Regions from separate parts of the Cellulomonas sp. GbtcB1 genome, predicted to be linked through region 2. Evidence: riboswitches for the same ligand, from Rfam matches in the RefSeq annotation. Region 2 holds a riboswitch; the other holds the start of a gene.
The links. A riboswitch is a leader RNA that binds a small molecule or an ion and turns the genes downstream of it on or off. The one in region 2 is predicted to bind S-adenosylmethionine.
Positions count from the first base shown of each region.

Region 1: it holds a riboswitch for S-adenosylmethionine, as region 2 does, so the genes downstream of both, KVT14_RS04390 (aminotransferase class V-fold PLP-dependent enzyme) here and KVT14_RS01165 (LLM class flavin-dependent oxidoreductase) in region 2, are expected to answer to the same signal.

Region 1 covers NZ_JAGXJG010000007.1:62,628-69,974, forward strand. Annotated here, with positions in the region: gene KVT14_RS04370 (hypothetical protein) at 1-86, shown strand, start outside; gene KVT14_RS04375 (O-succinylhomoserine sulfhydrylase) at 110-1,363, opposite strand; gene KVT14_RS04380 (rhodanese-like domain-containing protein) at 1,360-1,785, opposite strand; gene KVT14_RS04385 (DUF1737 domain-containing protein) at 1,782-1,991, opposite strand; SAM riboswitch class I at 1,998-2,100, opposite strand; SAM riboswitch class IV at 2,218-2,333, shown strand; gene KVT14_RS04390 (aminotransferase class V-fold PLP-dependent enzyme) at 2,382-3,761, shown strand; gene KVT14_RS04395 (pentapeptide repeat-containing protein) at 3,820-4,443, opposite strand; gene KVT14_RS04400 (hypothetical protein) at 4,519-4,932, shown strand; gene KVT14_RS04405 (hypothetical protein) at 4,929-5,195, shown strand; gene KVT14_RS04410 (MaoC/PaaZ C-terminal domain-containing protein) at 5,226-6,284, opposite strand; gene KVT14_RS04415 (3-oxoacyl-ACP reductase) at 6,281-7,347, opposite strand, start outside.
Region 2 covers NZ_JAGXJG010000001.1:254,760-262,106, forward strand. Annotated here, with positions in the region: gene KVT14_RS01155 (amino acid ABC transporter permease) at 1-817, opposite strand, end outside; gene KVT14_RS01160 (GNAT family N-acetyltransferase) at 814-1,572, opposite strand; gene KVT14_RS01165 (LLM class flavin-dependent oxidoreductase) at 1,645-3,027, opposite strand; SAM riboswitch class IV at 3,525-3,638, opposite strand; SAM riboswitch class IV at 3,864-3,967, shown strand; gene KVT14_RS01170 (NAD(P)H-dependent oxidoreductase) at 4,010-4,600, shown strand; gene KVT14_RS01175 (flavin reductase family protein) at 4,597-5,163, shown strand; gene KVT14_RS01180 (LLM class flavin-dependent oxidoreductase) at 5,224-6,345, shown strand; gene KVT14_RS01185 (NtaA/DmoA family FMN-dependent monooxygenase) at 6,408-7,347, shown strand, end outside.

The sequences.
Region 1 (7,347 bases), on a different contig from region 2:
CGGCCGTCGTCGCGTGGCGGCGCAGCGACCGCATCACGCCGCTGCCGCCGCTGCCGAGCCCGTGGGAGGACGGCCCGGCGACGTGACCGCCGCCGGGCCGCCCCCGCCGTCAGCCGCCCAGCGTCCCGAGGGCCTGCTCCAGGTCGTCGGCCAGGTCGTCGACGTCCTCCAGCCCCACCGACAGCCGCACCGTCGACTCCGCGATGCCGACCGCAGCGCGCCCGTCGGGGCCGAGCTTGCGGTGCGTCGTCGTCGCCGGGTGCGTGACCAGCGACTTCGCGTCGCCGAGGTTGTTCGAGATGTCCACGACCCGCAGCGCGTCCAGCACGCCGAACGTCAGCGCCTTGGCCTCCGCGGGCGTCGACCCCTCCGGCACGCGCAGGTCGAGCGTCACCACCGTGCCGCCGCCGGACTGCTGCGCGAGCGCGAGGGCGTGCTGCGGGTGCGAGGGCAGGTACGGGTACCGGACCTGCGCGATCACCGGATGCCCCTCCAGCCGGGTCGCCAGCTCCAGCGCGGACGCCGTCTGGTGCCGGACCCGCAGCGACAGCGTCTCCAGGCCCTTGAGCAGCACCCACGCGTTGAACGCCGACAGCGACGGCCCGGTGTTCCGGATCAGCGTCTGCACCGGCCCGTGCACGAACGCGTCGGTGCCGAGGATGGCCCCGCCGAGCACCCGTCCCTGGCCGTCGATGTGCTTGGTCGCCGAGTACACGACCACGTCGGCGCCGAAGTCGAGCGGCCGGGACAGCACGGGCGTCGCGAACACGTTGTCCACGACGACGACCGCGCCCGCGGCGTGCGCGAGCCGGCTGACCGTGGCGATGTCGACCAGGTCCTGCATCGGGTTGGACGGCGTCTCGAAGAACACCACGTCCGCGGGCGTCGACAGGGCCTCCTCCCACTGCGCGGGCACGTGGCCGTCGACGTAGTCGGTGCGCACGCCCCACTTGGCGAGGATCTCGTCGAAGATCACCACCGACGACCCGAACAGCGCGCGCGCCGCGACCACCCGCGAGCCCGACCGGACGAGCGCGGCGAGCGCGGTGAACACCGCCGACATGCCGGACGCCGTGGCGTAGCAGGCCTCGGCGCCCTCGAGCAGCCGGAGCCGCTCCTCGAATGTCGACACCGTCGGGTTGCCGTACCGGGAGTACAGGAACCGGTCGGCCTCGCCCGCGAACGCCGCCTCGGCGTCGGCGGCGCGGGAGTAGACGTAGCCCTGCGTGAGGAACAGCGCCTCGGACGTCTCCTGGAACGGCGTGCGGACGTGGCCGCCGCGCACGGCGAGCGTGTCGGGGCGCAGGGACTCCCGGGGAAGCCGCTCGTCGTGCCAGTCCGCCGGTCCGGGAGCGGCGCTCACGCCTCCCGCCACGGCAGGCCGGCCGCGCGCCAGCCCTGGTGGCCCCGGCGGCCGTCGGGGCCGACGTCGCCCTCGAAGCCGGTGAGCACGTTGTACGCCGGGCCGAGGCCCGCGGCGGTCGCGGTGACCGCGGCGGCGACGGAGCGCACGCCCGACCGGCACAGGAACACCACGGGGCGCGGGTCGTCCGCGGTCACGCCGGCGGCGGCCAGACCGTCGAGGAACGCCGGGTTGGGCCGGCCGAACGCGTCGGTCCACTCGACGAACGCCGTGCGGCCCTCGCCGGCGTCGGCGGTGTCGGGGACGCCGATGGTCTGCCACTCGCCCTCGGTGCGGACGTCCACGAGGACGGCGCGCTCGTCGGTCAGCAGCAGGTCCCAGGCCTCCTGCGGGGTGAGGTCACCCGCGTACGGCGCGGTCACAGCGGGCGCACCGGGGTGCTCGGGGCGGCCGCGGCCGGCAGCACGACGGCCTGCGCGACGATCACGCGCTCCCCGTCGAAGGTGGCGGCGGGCCCGCCGTGCAGCTCGTAACCCTCGGCCAGGGCGGCGCTGACCCGCTCGCAGAACGAGCGGTCGTCGGGCCCCGTCAGCAGGCGGTAGCGCAGGCGGTCGTCGGTGTCGGTCATGCCTCTCCTCCATCGGATCTGGCGGAAGCACCCTCGGCCGGCCCCGGTGGGGGTCCGCGGGTTGCTGCGGCGTCGACGAGCCAGATCTCTCGGCCGCTCTGGATGGTGCGGCGATGCTACGCCATCGCCCGGACCAGGATGACCGCCCGGCCGCGCCCGGGTGAACCCGTGTCGCACCGTGGACCACGGTTGACACCTGCGCGCGGGCCGCCGCATCCTCGGACGAGGTCATGAGCGCCAGCGCGAAGCCCCGGCTCGCTGGCCGGCAACCCTCCCTCCGCGGCGGGGTGCCCCGGGTGACGACCTGGCCGTCCACCGACCGGTGGCCGGCAAGCGCGGGGTCGCCCGGTCGGCGACCGGGCCCCCACCGATCCGCTCGGGGGTAGTCCCATGTCCGTCACCGCCACCACCTCGTGTGCCGAGACCGCCCTGCTGCCCGTCGTCGGCGGGGACACGCGCGTCCCTCTGGTCGACGGCCGGTCCGTGCCGTACGCGAACCTCGACTACGCCGCCTCCGCGCCGGCGCTCGAGTCCGTCGCCGCCCGCGTCGTCGAGGTGCTGCCGCTCTACGCGTCGGTGCACCGCGGCGCCGGCTACCTGTCCCAGGTGTCGACGGCGCTGTACGAGGCGTCCCGCGCGACGGTCGCCCGGTTCGTGGGCGCGCGCCCCGACGACGTCGCGGTGATCACCCGGAACACCACCGACGCCCTGAACCTGCTGGCCGGCTGCGTCCCCGACGGCGGCCGGGTGCTCGTCCTGGACGTCGAGCACCACGCGAACCTGCTGCCCTGGGTGCGCTCGGTCCGGGGCTCCGGCCGCACAGCGACGATCCTGCCGTCGGCGTCGACCGTCGCCGAGACGCTGACGGCGCTGCGCACCGAGCTCGCCCGCCAGCCGTACGCGCTCGTCACGCTGACCGGGGCGTCGAACGTCACGGGCGAGGCGCTGCCGATCGCCTCGGTGGTCGCCCTCGCGCAGGAGGCCGGCGCCCGCGTCGCCGTCGACGGCGCGCAGCTCGTGCCGCACCGGGCGTTCTCGCTCGCGGCCAGCGGCGTCGACTACGTCGCCTTCTCCGGGCACAAGACCTACGCGCCGTTCGGCGCGGGCGCCCTGGTGGGCCGGCGCGACTGGCTCGACGCGGGCACGCCGTACCTGGCCGGCGGCGGCGCCGTCCGCGACGTGCGCACCGACAGGACGCTGTGGCAGCCGGCGCCCGCGCGGCACGAGGGCGGGTCGCCCAACGTGCTCGGCGCCGTCGCGCTGGCGGAGGCGTGCGACGCCCTGGACGCCCTGCCCGCCGGGGCGCTGGTCGAGCACGAGCGCGCGCTGCGCGAGCGCCTGGTCGACGGGCTGGCCGCGATCCCGGGGGCCCGGGTGCTGCGGCTGTGGTCCGACTCGACCGACCCGGTCGGCGTGGTCGCGTTCACGCTCGGCGACCACGACTCCGGCCTGGTGGCCGCCTACCTGTCCGCCGAGCACGGCATCGGCGTGCGGGACGGGCGGTTCTGCGCGCACCCGCTGCTGGCCCGGGTCGGGGTGACGGGCGGGGCGATCCGCGCCTCCGTCGGGGTCGGGACGACCACGGAGACGGTCGACCGGCTGCTCGCCGGGCTGCACGCGTACGTCACCGAGGGTCCTGCGGCGTCCTACGAGGTCGTCGACGGCTGCTGGACGGTGGCGGACGACACCCGGCCCCGGCCCGCCGTGACCGGCATCGACGCGATCGCGGCGACCGCCGCGGCGGCCTGCGGGCCGGCCGTCGAGGACTGAGAACCCGGCGCCGGGCGGCCCGCGCAGGGGGCGGGTCGTCCGGGGCCGCGGGGCGTCGTCAGCGGACGACGACCCCGAGGTGCGCCGCCAGCGCGCCCGCCAGGTCGAGCAGCTGCGCCTGGCTGATCGTCGCGCCCTTCAGGCCGGCGGTGCCGTCGATGCCGGCGAGCTCCGCGCCGCGCAGGTCGACGTCCTTCAGCTGCGCCCGGGTCAGGTCCAGCCGCCCGACCCGGCAGTCCTCCAGCCGGACCCGCGCCGCACGGACGCCCGCGAGGTCGAGGTCGCCGATGGTGCAGCCGACGAGGCGGACGTCCTGCAGCCGGGCGTCGCGCAGGTTGAGGTAGTCGATCTTGCCGCCCTCGACCGTGACCCGGTCCCAGGAGCCGCCGAACGCCTCGAGCGCGCCGAGCCGGCAGCCCTCGAGCGTGACGTCGCGCCACGTGCCCGAGCGGGCGCGGAGCATCCCCGCCCGGCACTCGGCGAGCGTGGTGTCGACGAGGTGGGCGTGGTCGAGCTCCGCCCCATCGAGGTCGCACCCCCGGAGCAGGCACTTGATGAACCGGGCGCTCTCCGCGTCGGCGCCGGCGAGGTCGAGGCCGTCGAGCAGGAGGCGGTCGTAGTCGCCCTCGGGCTCGACAGGGCCGGGGTACGGGTCGAGGAGGTCGGTGCGCGGGGCGGGCATGGGTCCAGCCTCGCACCCCGAACCCGGCTGTGGACGACGGTCGATCGGGGTCCCGGGGCCTCTAGCGTGGTCGGCATGGCGGCGGGAGCGGCGGTGACGCAGGCGGCGCCGGCGCTCGGGACGGCCGAGTGGCTGGCGGAGTTCCTGCTGTCCCCGGGGCCGGCGGCGCTGGCGGCCGTGCTTGCCGCGATGCTGGGTCTTGCCGCGGCGCAGGCACGGATCCGCGCCGACCGGGCAGCGGCTGTGGCGACGAGGAGGCACACCGCGTGGCTCGCGTCACGGGAACGCGAGGGCCAGGAGCGGGACCGTCGCCGGGCGCAGTGGTGGGAGTCGTACACCTGGGTGGTGGAGCGCCTGGACGGCACCGAGGACGAGGCCCTCGGCCCGGTGCCCAAGGCGCTGGCCGCGGCCGCAGACGACCCTGTGCGGTCGGCGCTCGCGACAGTAACGTGGGAGCAGATCACCGAGCCGGAGGGAGCGGGACGATGACCCCCGACCAGCAGCGGTCGAGCAGCGGCGGCCGCCGCCCGGTGAGCCCGGAGTTCGCCGCGGAGGCACGCGAGTACGTCCGGCGGCTGTCGGAGGGCGGCGACCTGTGGCAGCAGGCCGTGGACCGCGACCGCGAGCGACGCGAGCGGCTGGAGGAGGCGACCCGGCACGAGATGGAGATGGAGCGGTTCTGGACCGCCGAGTACGAGCGCCTCACCCGCGGCGGCCCGATCCGGCGGATGCTCCGCGCCCTGTTCACCTAGGCACCCCGCACCCGCCGGACCGCGCCGGCCTCACCCTCGCCCCCGCACCTCCGCCGTCAGGTGCGGCTTCCGGCGCTTCGCGTCCCACGCCGTCACCGACCACGCCGCGTCCCCCGTCGCCGCGACCCGTACCACCGGCGTCGACGGCAGCAGGACCGGCGACGCGAACTCCACGTCCCAGTCGTACGCCTCCCCGCGCCGGGCGCCGACCGCGGCGAGCGCCCGCGCGGCGGTGAGCATCCCGTGCGCGATGGCCCGCGGGAACCCGAGCGCCCGCGCGGTCAGCGGGTGCAGGTGGATGGGGTTGGCGTCGCCCGACACGGCGGCGTACCGGCGGCCCGCCCCGGCGTCGAACGCCCACCGACCGGTGGGCACGGGCGCGACGAACTCCGGGCGGGCGCCGTCCTCCGGCTCCGGCCCGGGCACCCGGACCCCCGGCGCCAGGTAGGTCGACACCCCGCGCCAGGCCGGCGGCTCGTCGGCGGGCGCGCCCGCGCGGCGCACCTCGGCGATCAGCTCGACCTGCGCGCCTTTGCGGTGCGGCCGCAGGTCCTCCGCCCAGGACCGGATGTCCAGCGTGTCCCCGACCCGCAGCGGCGAGTGCTGCTCGACCCGGTTGGCGAGGTGCACGATGCCGAGCGGCGGCATCGGGAAGTCCGGCCGGACGATCAGGGCGATGCCGACCGGGAACGCGAGGACGTGCACGAAGCCCGCGGGCAGCACGTCCGTCGCGGGCTCGCCGACCAGGTGCTGGTAGGCGGTGAGCCGCGCCGGGTCGGGGACGACGCCGCCGAGCCGGTGCTCGACGCGCGGCAGCGCCGGGGCGGCGCGGGGACCCTCACCGTTCGGGGCCCCCGGGATCCCCGGCACCCCGCCCAGCGCCCGCCGCACCGGACCGCCGACCGCCGCACGTCCCGAGGCCAGCCCGGCGCGCGCGTACAGCCCGCCGAGCCCGGGCGACTCCGCGAGCGTCAGCACCCGACGCCGGGCGGCCCCGGCGGACCCGGCCGCGCCGGCTGCCCCAGCGACCCCCGGCGCCCCCGGCCCGCCCGGCTCTGCGTCCCGCTCCCGCGCCTCGACCGCCGTCACCGGCCCACCATGCTCTGCCCGCACACCCGCAGCACCTGCCCGACGACCCCACCCGCCTGCGGCGACGCGAGGAACGCCACGGCCTCCGCCACGTCCACCGGCAGCCCGCCCTGCTGGAGCGACGACAGCCGGCGCGCGACCTGCCGGGTGAGGGCCGGCATCCGCGCGGTCATCTCGGTCTCGATGAACCCGGGGGCGACCGCGTTGGCGGTGCCGCCGAACGCGGCGAGCAGCGGCGCGGTGGCCTGCACCATGCCGATGACCCCGCCCTTGGACGCGGCGTAGTTGCTCTGCCCGCGGTTGCCCGCGATGCCCGACGTCGACGCGAGCGACACGATGCGCGGCGCGTCGGCGAAGTCGCCCGAGGTCAGCAGGGCCTCGTTGATCCGGAGCTGCGCCGCGATGTTCACCGCGATCACCGACTCCCAGCGGTCGGGCGTCATGTTGGCGAGCAGCTTGTCCCGCGTGATGCCGGCGTTGTGCACCATGACGTCGAGCCGCGCGTGCCGCCCGAGCGCGTGCTCGAGGATCCGGGCGCCGGCGTCGTCGGCGGTGACGTCGAGCTGCAGCGCCGTGCCGCGGACCCGGTTGGCGACGGCGGCCAGCGCCTCGCCCGCGGCGGGCACGTCGACGGCCACGACCGTGGCGCCGTCCCGTGCGAGGGTGGTCGCGATGGCCTCGCCGATCCCGCGGGCGGCGCCGGTCACCACGGCGACCCGGCCCTCCAGCGGCCGCTCCCAGTCGGCGGGCAGCGTGCCGGCCGCGGAGTCGACCGGGAGCAGCTGGCCGTCGACGTAGGCCGACCGGGCGGACAGCAGGAACCGGAGCGCGCCGAGGACGGCGGGGGCGGTGACCGGCACGTCGTCGGCCAGGACCACGCCGTTGCCGGTGGCCCCGGCGCGGAGCTCCTTCGCGATCGACCGCAGCGCGCCGTCGACGCCCTGCCGCGCGGCGGCGAGCGCGGGCGCCTGGTCGGGCGTGGCGCCCCGGGACACGGTGACGACGCGGCCGCCCGGCGCGAGCGTCTTGAGCACCGGCGCGAGCGCCAGCAGGGGCTCGGCCA
Region 2 (7,347 bases):
CGACGAGCAGCAGCGGGACCACCCGCTGGTTCCGGCCGTAGATGACGCCGACGGTGTAGAACAGCTCGCCGTACGCCAGCACGTAGACGACCGACGTGCCCTTGAGCAGGCCGATGATCTCGTTCACCGACGTCGGGACGATGGTGCGCATGGCCTGCGGGAGCACGATCCGCCACTGCTGCCGGCCCCGCGGGATGCCGAGCGCCGCGGCGGCCTCGTGCTGGCCCTGGTCGACGCCGAGGATCCCGGCGCGGACGATCTCGGCGGAGTACGCCGCCTGCGACAGCCCGAGACCCAGGACCGCGGCGCCGAACTTGTCGACGACGTCGAGCGTGTCGAACTGCAGCCACTCCGGCCCGAACGGGATGCCGAGCGAGAGCTGCGGGTACAGGTAGGCGAGGTTGTACCAGAGCAGGAGCTGCAGGATCAGCGGCACGGACCGGAACACCCACGAGTACGCCCAGGACACCGACTGCAGCAGCGGCGACCGGGACAGCCGCATCAGCGCGAGCACCGTGCCGAGCCCGAAGCCGATCACGGCGGCGACGGCGGTCAGCCGGACGGTGGCCCACACGCCCTCCAGCACGGACGGCCAGGTCAGGTACTGCGCGACGACGTCCCACTCCCACTGCGGGTTGGTGAGCAGCGAGCTGAGCACCATCGCGAGCAGGACGGCCACGCCGGCGGTGGCGACCCAGCGGCCGGGGTGCCGCGCGGGCAGCACGGGCAGGTCGGCGAGGACCTCGGGGCGGTCGACGTCGAGGGCGGCCGGCGGCGCGCCGGGCCCGGCCGCGGGGGCCGTGGTCGCGGCGCTCACCGGGCGAGCCACTTCTCGAACGCGTGCGGGACGAGGTCGCCCGGGTACGCGGCGGGCTCGAACAGCGGGGTGTACCCGGCCGCCAGGTACAGGCCGACCGCCTCCGGCTGCTTCGGGCCGGTCGTCAGGTAGACCCGGGGGTAGCCGGCCGCGGCGGCGCGCGCCTCCAGCGCGGCGAGCACGACCCGGGCCAGCCCGCGGCGGCGGTGCGCCTCGTGGGTCCAGATCCGCTTGAGCTCCGCGGTCGGCACCGCGGGCGCTCCCTCGGCGTCCCGGGCGCCCGGGTCGGCGAGCCGGGCGGCGTCGCCGTGCTCCGGCTCCCACCGGCGGCGGAACGCCCCGCCCGCCACCGGCTCGCCGTCCTCCAGCACGAGCACGAGGGCGCCGTGCGGCGGGGCGAACTCCTCGACGCCGTAGTGCTCCAGCTCGTCGCGGAGCTCGGCGGGGGTGAGCAGGCCGGTGTACCGGGTGCTGTACTCGTGCGCCAGGCCGTCGAGCAGCGGCCCGACCAGCGGATCGTGCAGCCGGGCGTCGCGCACGGCGAGCCGCGCGGGGTCGAGCGGGCCCGGGTCGAGCGGGGCGGGGTCGATCGAGGCGGCGTCGAGCCGGGCGGGGTCGATCGAGGCGGCGTCGAGCCGGGCCGGGTCGAACGGGGCCGGGTCGAGCCGGGCCCGGCCGATCGCGGCGGGGTCGAGCCGGGCAGGGTCCGGCGCGGCCGCGTGGGACGCGCGTGCCCGCAGCGGGGTCGTGGTCATCGGGTCACCTCTCGGTGGGTGCGGGGTGCGGGGTGCGGGGTGCGGTGGCGGGCGCCGTCAGGGGCGGGGCCGTCAGGTGAGGGCGAACGGCGCGGCGGACCAGGGGCCCTCCGCGAGGGCGAGCCGGTCGGCACGGGCGTCGGTACGCCCGTCGGCCCGTCCGTCGCCGCGGGCGGCCGACGCGCGGCGGCGGACCACCGCCGGTTCCCGGTCGCCGGGCTCGTCGCCGTCGCCGGGCCGCAGCCGGAACGCGCCCGCCTGCTGCAGCGCGGGAACCGTCCGCTCGACGAGCGCCGCCAGGTCCGCCTCCACCGAGGTCGGGAGCGCGACGAACCCGTCGACCGCGCCGTCGCGGACGGCGTCGGCGAGCACGGTCGCCAGGTCGGCCCCGGTGCCCGCGACGACCGCGCCGGCGACGCCGATGTCCGGCCGGTCGACGGAGCGCACCAGGTCCAGCCGCGCGAGGGCGGACTCCCGGTCGTCGGCGAGGGCGACGTCGACGTCGAGCAGGACGCGCACCGCGTCGGCGGGCCGGCCCGCGGCCACGGCGGCGGCGCGCACCCGGGACCGGGCCGCGGCGGCGGCCTCCAGGTCCGGCGCCGTGAGCCGGGCGACGTCGGCGTACCGGCCCGCGAGCGCCTCGGCGGCCGGGCCCGCGACGGGCACCACCACGAGCGGGCGCTCCGCGGGGGCGGTGCCGTCCCCGTCGCCACCGCGAGCGGTGCTGCGAGCGGCCGACCGGCCACGGACCGCGAACCGGATGCCGTCGTGGTCGACGCGGAACCGGCCGTCCCCGCCGCGGCGCACCGCGCCGGGCTCCCCCGCGGCCCAGGCGGCGAGGACGGCGTCCAGGGCGGCGGCCGCGCGGTCCGCCCACCGGCGCTCGGCAGCGGCAGCGGCAGCAGCGTCTGCGGGAGCCCCACCGGCAACGTCTGCGGCGGCGGCTCCCGCGGCAGCGACTGCGGCAGCGGCAGAGCCCGCGGGAGCAGCAACGCGAGAGGCGGACCCGGCCCCGAGGGCCCCCGGCTCGGCGAGGTCGGCGCGGCCGCCGGTCGCCCCCGGGCCGGACAGCTGCCAGCCCGCCGCACCTCCCGCCGCGTTCTGCACCCCGCGGACGCCACCCGCGAGGTGGCCCGGCTCGACCTGGTCGTGCGGGACGCCCGCCACCAGCGCGGCGGTCCGGACCAGCGGGGCGACCCGCGCCGCGGCGACGGCGGCGTCGAGCCGGCCGGGCACCTGCCGACGCCCGGGGTGCAGCAGCAGGGCGTCGCCGAGCACCACGAGGTCGAGCAGGCCGCGATCGGCGCGGTGCACCAGGCGGGCGAGCCGCTCGCCGTCGAACGCGCGGGCGGCGACGGCGCCGTGGGCGCCGACCGCGCCGGGCCGGGCGCCGGCGGCGGTCAGGTCGACGCCGAGCAGCGCGCGGCGGCCGGCGCTGGGGGACGAGAAGGGCATGACGGCTCCGTTCGGGGGCGGGTGGTGAGGCGGTCGCGGGCGCGCCGGGGCGCGCCACGGCGACGCGCGGGCGGCGGATCGACGAGCGGGCAGGCGCCCCGGCTCGCCGAGATCGGACCCCCGCGCCGAGATCGGACCGTGGAAGGTCCTATCTCGACCCGCGCGTCCTCTCTCGGCGCGGGTCGGCGCGGACCGAGACGAGCCGGCGCGGGCCGGGCGGCCCGCTCGCGCGGATCGGTCAGGTCGGCGCGGTGGGCGTCCCGAGACGTGACCGGGCACGGCGCGGGCGCCGCGGGGCCGGGCTCAGGCGCCGCGCGGGGCCGGGGTCACGCGCCCCGGGCGGGGCGCCTGGCCGGGGGCTGCGCCGTCAGCGGCGACAGCGACAGCGGCCGCCGGGCGCGGCGGCGGCGGTCGGCAGGGCGGGTGCCGAGGGCGCCCACGGCGCCTGCACGGTCCGGCTCATGCGTTCTCCTCGTGTGCCCCCGCCCGGTCGGGCGGGTCCGCGTGTTGTCCGTCGCCGGCGGCGGCGGACCTGGTCCTCACCCGGGGCACCCACCCGCGCGGGGGGTTGCCGTCCGACCAGCCGGGGCTTCGCGTCGGAGCTCATGACCACCCGGCCCGTCCCGGGGCCCGCCCTGCGGCGCACCCCGGTGGCGAACCGGTGCCCGGAACCTACGAACCGGACCCGGGGGCGTCAACGGCCGGGCCGCCGCGTCTCGCATGCCGGAGCGATGTCACAGGACCAAGGTCCCAGGCGTTCGCACGGTCCCGGATCGTGAGAACTCGCCACCCGCCGGCGCCGGCGGACCCGGAGCGGTGCTAGACCTCCGCCCCGAGGTCACGAGTCCCAGCGCCAAGCCCCGGCTGGCTGGGCAGCAACCCCACGTCACGGCGGGGTGCTCCGGGAGATGACCTGGCCGTCGGCCGGCACGCGCCGCTCCGCCGCACGGCAACCGTGATCGACCCCCTTTGCGAGGCCACCATGTCGTCCCCGTCCGTCGTCGCCGTCTCCGGGAACCCGCGCGCCGGGTCCCGCACCCTGGGCGCCGCGCGCGCCGCCGCCGAGCGCCTGGCCGCGCTCACGTCGGCCGACCGCGCCACCCCCGCCGCCGTCGAGGTCGTCGACCTCGCGACGCTCGCCGGCGAGCTGCTCGCCCCGGCGCACCCCGCCGCCGACGCCGCGCTCGCGCGGGTGGCCGCCGCCGACGTCGCGGTCGTCGCGACCCCGGTCTACAAGGCGTCCTACACCGGCCTGCTCAAGGCGTTCCTCGACCTGTACGGCCCGGACGGGCTGGCCGGCGTCGTGGCCGTGCCGCTCGTGGTGTCCGGCAACCCGGCGCACGCGCTCGCCGGCGAGGTGCACCTGCGCCCCGTGCTCGTCGAGCTGGGCGCGGTCGTCCCCGCGCGCTCGCTGACCCTGACCGAGGCCCAGCTCGCCGACCTCGACCCCGCGCTGGACGCGTGGCTGGCCCGGGCCGCCGCGCCGCTCCGCCGGGCGCTCGGGCTCGCGCCGGCCGCCGAGCCCGCCGCGTCCGCCGCACCCGCCGTCGCGCTCGCCGGGGCGACCCGGTGACCGCCGAGCGCACGGACCTGGGCCCGCTCGAGCGGCTGCTCGCCGAGCAGGACGAGCCCCAGCTCGACCCGCAGCAGTTCAAGCGGGTGTTCCGCCGGCACCCCGCCGGGGTCGCCGTAGTCGCGCTGCGGCACGCCGGCCGACCGGTCGGGTTCACCGCGACCTCGGTCATCTCGGTGTCCGCGGCCCCGCCGCTGCTCGCGTTCTCGCTCGCCTCGACGTCGTCCTCCTGGCCCGCCGTGTCCGCGGCGCGCACGCTGGCCGTGAGCTTCCTCGCGGACCACCAGGACGACGTGTCCGCACGGTTCGCCACCAGCGGCCTGGACCGGTTCGCCGCCGGCGGCTGGTCCTCGCTCCCGACCGGCGAGCCCGTGATCGACGGCGCCGTCTCCTGGGTGCGCGCCCGCGTCGTCCAGCGCACGCCCGTCGGCGACTCGTACCTCGTGTCGCTGCGGGCGCTGTCCGCGGGCGGCCCGGACGACGCCGAGCCCGGCGACGGCGCCTCGCCGCTGGTCTACCACGACCGCACCTACCACCGGATCGGCACGCACACCGCCCTGTGACGCCGCGGCCCCGCCGCACCCGCCCCGATCCCGCCGCTCCCCCGACCCACCGGAGACCCCGTGACCGTCCCCCCGCTCCTCACCGGCCTCGACGTCGACGGCGCCGGCGCGCACCCGGCCGCCGCCGCGCTGTCCGGCCTCGCGCCCGCCGACCTCGTGTCGGGCGCCCGCCTGGCCCGCGCCGTCCGGCACGCCGAGCACGCCGGCCTGACCTTCGTCACCTTCGCCGACGCCGCCCTCGCCGCCGTCCCGGGCGACCCCACCGGGGCCCGCCTCGACGCGGTCACCCGCGCCGCGTTCGTCGCCCGCACGACCACGGCGATCGGCCTGGTGCCCGAGGTGCCGACCACCTACCCGGAGCCGTTCCACGTCGCGACGCAGCTCGCCTCGCTCGACCTGGCCGCGTCCGGCCGCGCGGGCTGGCTGGCCGCGGTGACCCCCGGCGACGCCGCCCCGGCGGCGTACGGTCGCGCGCCGGTCGCCGACCTCGGCCGCGAGGCCCGGGACGTCGTGCAGGTCGTCCGCGACCTGTGGGACTCCTGGGAGGACGACGCGGTGATCCGCGACGTCGGCACCGGCCGGTACGTCGACCGGGACCGGATCCACCCGGTGAACTTCGCCGGGGAGTCGTTCTCCGTCGTGGGCCCGCTCATCACGCCGCGGCCTCCGCAGGGCCAGCCCGTCGTCCTGGCGCGGGCCGGGGACGTCGCCGGTCCCGGCCGGGACGGCGAGCGCCTGGTGGACGTCGTGCTGGTCGGCGGTCCCGACGCCGCGGGCGCCCGGGCCGCGGCACGGGCTGCGGCAGACGCCGACCCCGGCGCGCGGGCGGTGGTGGAGGTGCAGGTGGTCCTCGACGCCGGCGGCCGCACGGCCGTGGACCGGCTCGCCGAGCTCGACGCCGCCGAGCCGTGGGCGCCGGGCACCGCGCTGCGCCACGTGGGCACGGCGGCCGGGCTGCGCGCCCTGCTGGCCGAGCTCGCGGACGACCCCGCCGTGGCCGGGGTCCGGCTGCTCGCCGCCGCGCTCGACGCCGACCTGCCGGTGCTGGCCCGGGACGTGCTGCCCGCCCTGCGCGCCGACCGGCGGACCGCCGCCCCGCGCGCGGGCACCACCCTGCGCGACCACCTGGGCCTGACCCGGCCCGAGAACCGCTTCGCGGGCGCGGCCCGCGCGACCGCCTGAGGAGCCCCGCCGTGACGCAGCACACCGAGCCGACCGACCGCACCGCCGACGAGGAGTACCCGATCACCCGCCCCGACGCCGAGGTGCACTTCGGCGTCTTCTTCCAGGGCGTCAACCACACGACCATCTGGTCCGACCCCGAGTCCGGCTCGCAGACGGACTTCGCGTCCTTCGAGCGGGTCGCGCGCACCGCCGAGCGCGGCTTGTTCGACGCGTTCTTCCTCGGCGAGGGCCTCCGCCTGCGGGAGAGCCGGGGCCGGCTGCACGACCTCGACGTCGTCGGCCGCCCCGACGCGATCACGCAGCTCGCCGCGCTGGCCGCCGTGACGGAGCGGATCGGCCTGGTCGCCACCCAGAACACCACGTACAACGACCCCGTCGACCTGGCCCGGCGGCTCGCGAGCCTGGACGTGCTGTCCGGCGGGCGCGCCGCCTGGAACGTCGTGACCACCGACAACGCGTGGACCGGCGAGAACTTCCGCCGCGGCGGCTACCTCGACCACGCCCGCCGCTACGACCGCGCCGAGCAGGTCCTCGCGACGGCCCGGCGCATCTGGGACGCGTGGCCGGACGGCCCCGGCGGGCGGGTCGCGCGCGTCGAGGCGCACGGCGACCTGCTGGACGTGACCATCGACCCCACGACGCCGCGCAGCCCGCAGGGGCACCCGGTGATCTTCCAGGCCGGCGACTCGGCGCAGGGCCGGGACTTCGCCGCGCGGTCGGCGGACGTGATCTTCTCCCGGCACGGGTCGGTGCTCGCGGACGCGCTGGAGTTCGCGGCGGACATCCGGGCGCGCGCCGTCGCGGCGGGCCGGCCGGAGGACGACGTGAAGATCTTCCCGGGCACGGCGATCGTCGTCGGCGACACCCCCGCGGACGCCGAGGAGAAGGCGCGCTGGGTCGCCCGGCAGCAGGTCACGCCCGCCACCGCGCTGCACGTCGTCGGCACCATCTGGGGCGAGGACCTGGGCGGCTACGACCCCGACGGCCCGCTGCCCGCGC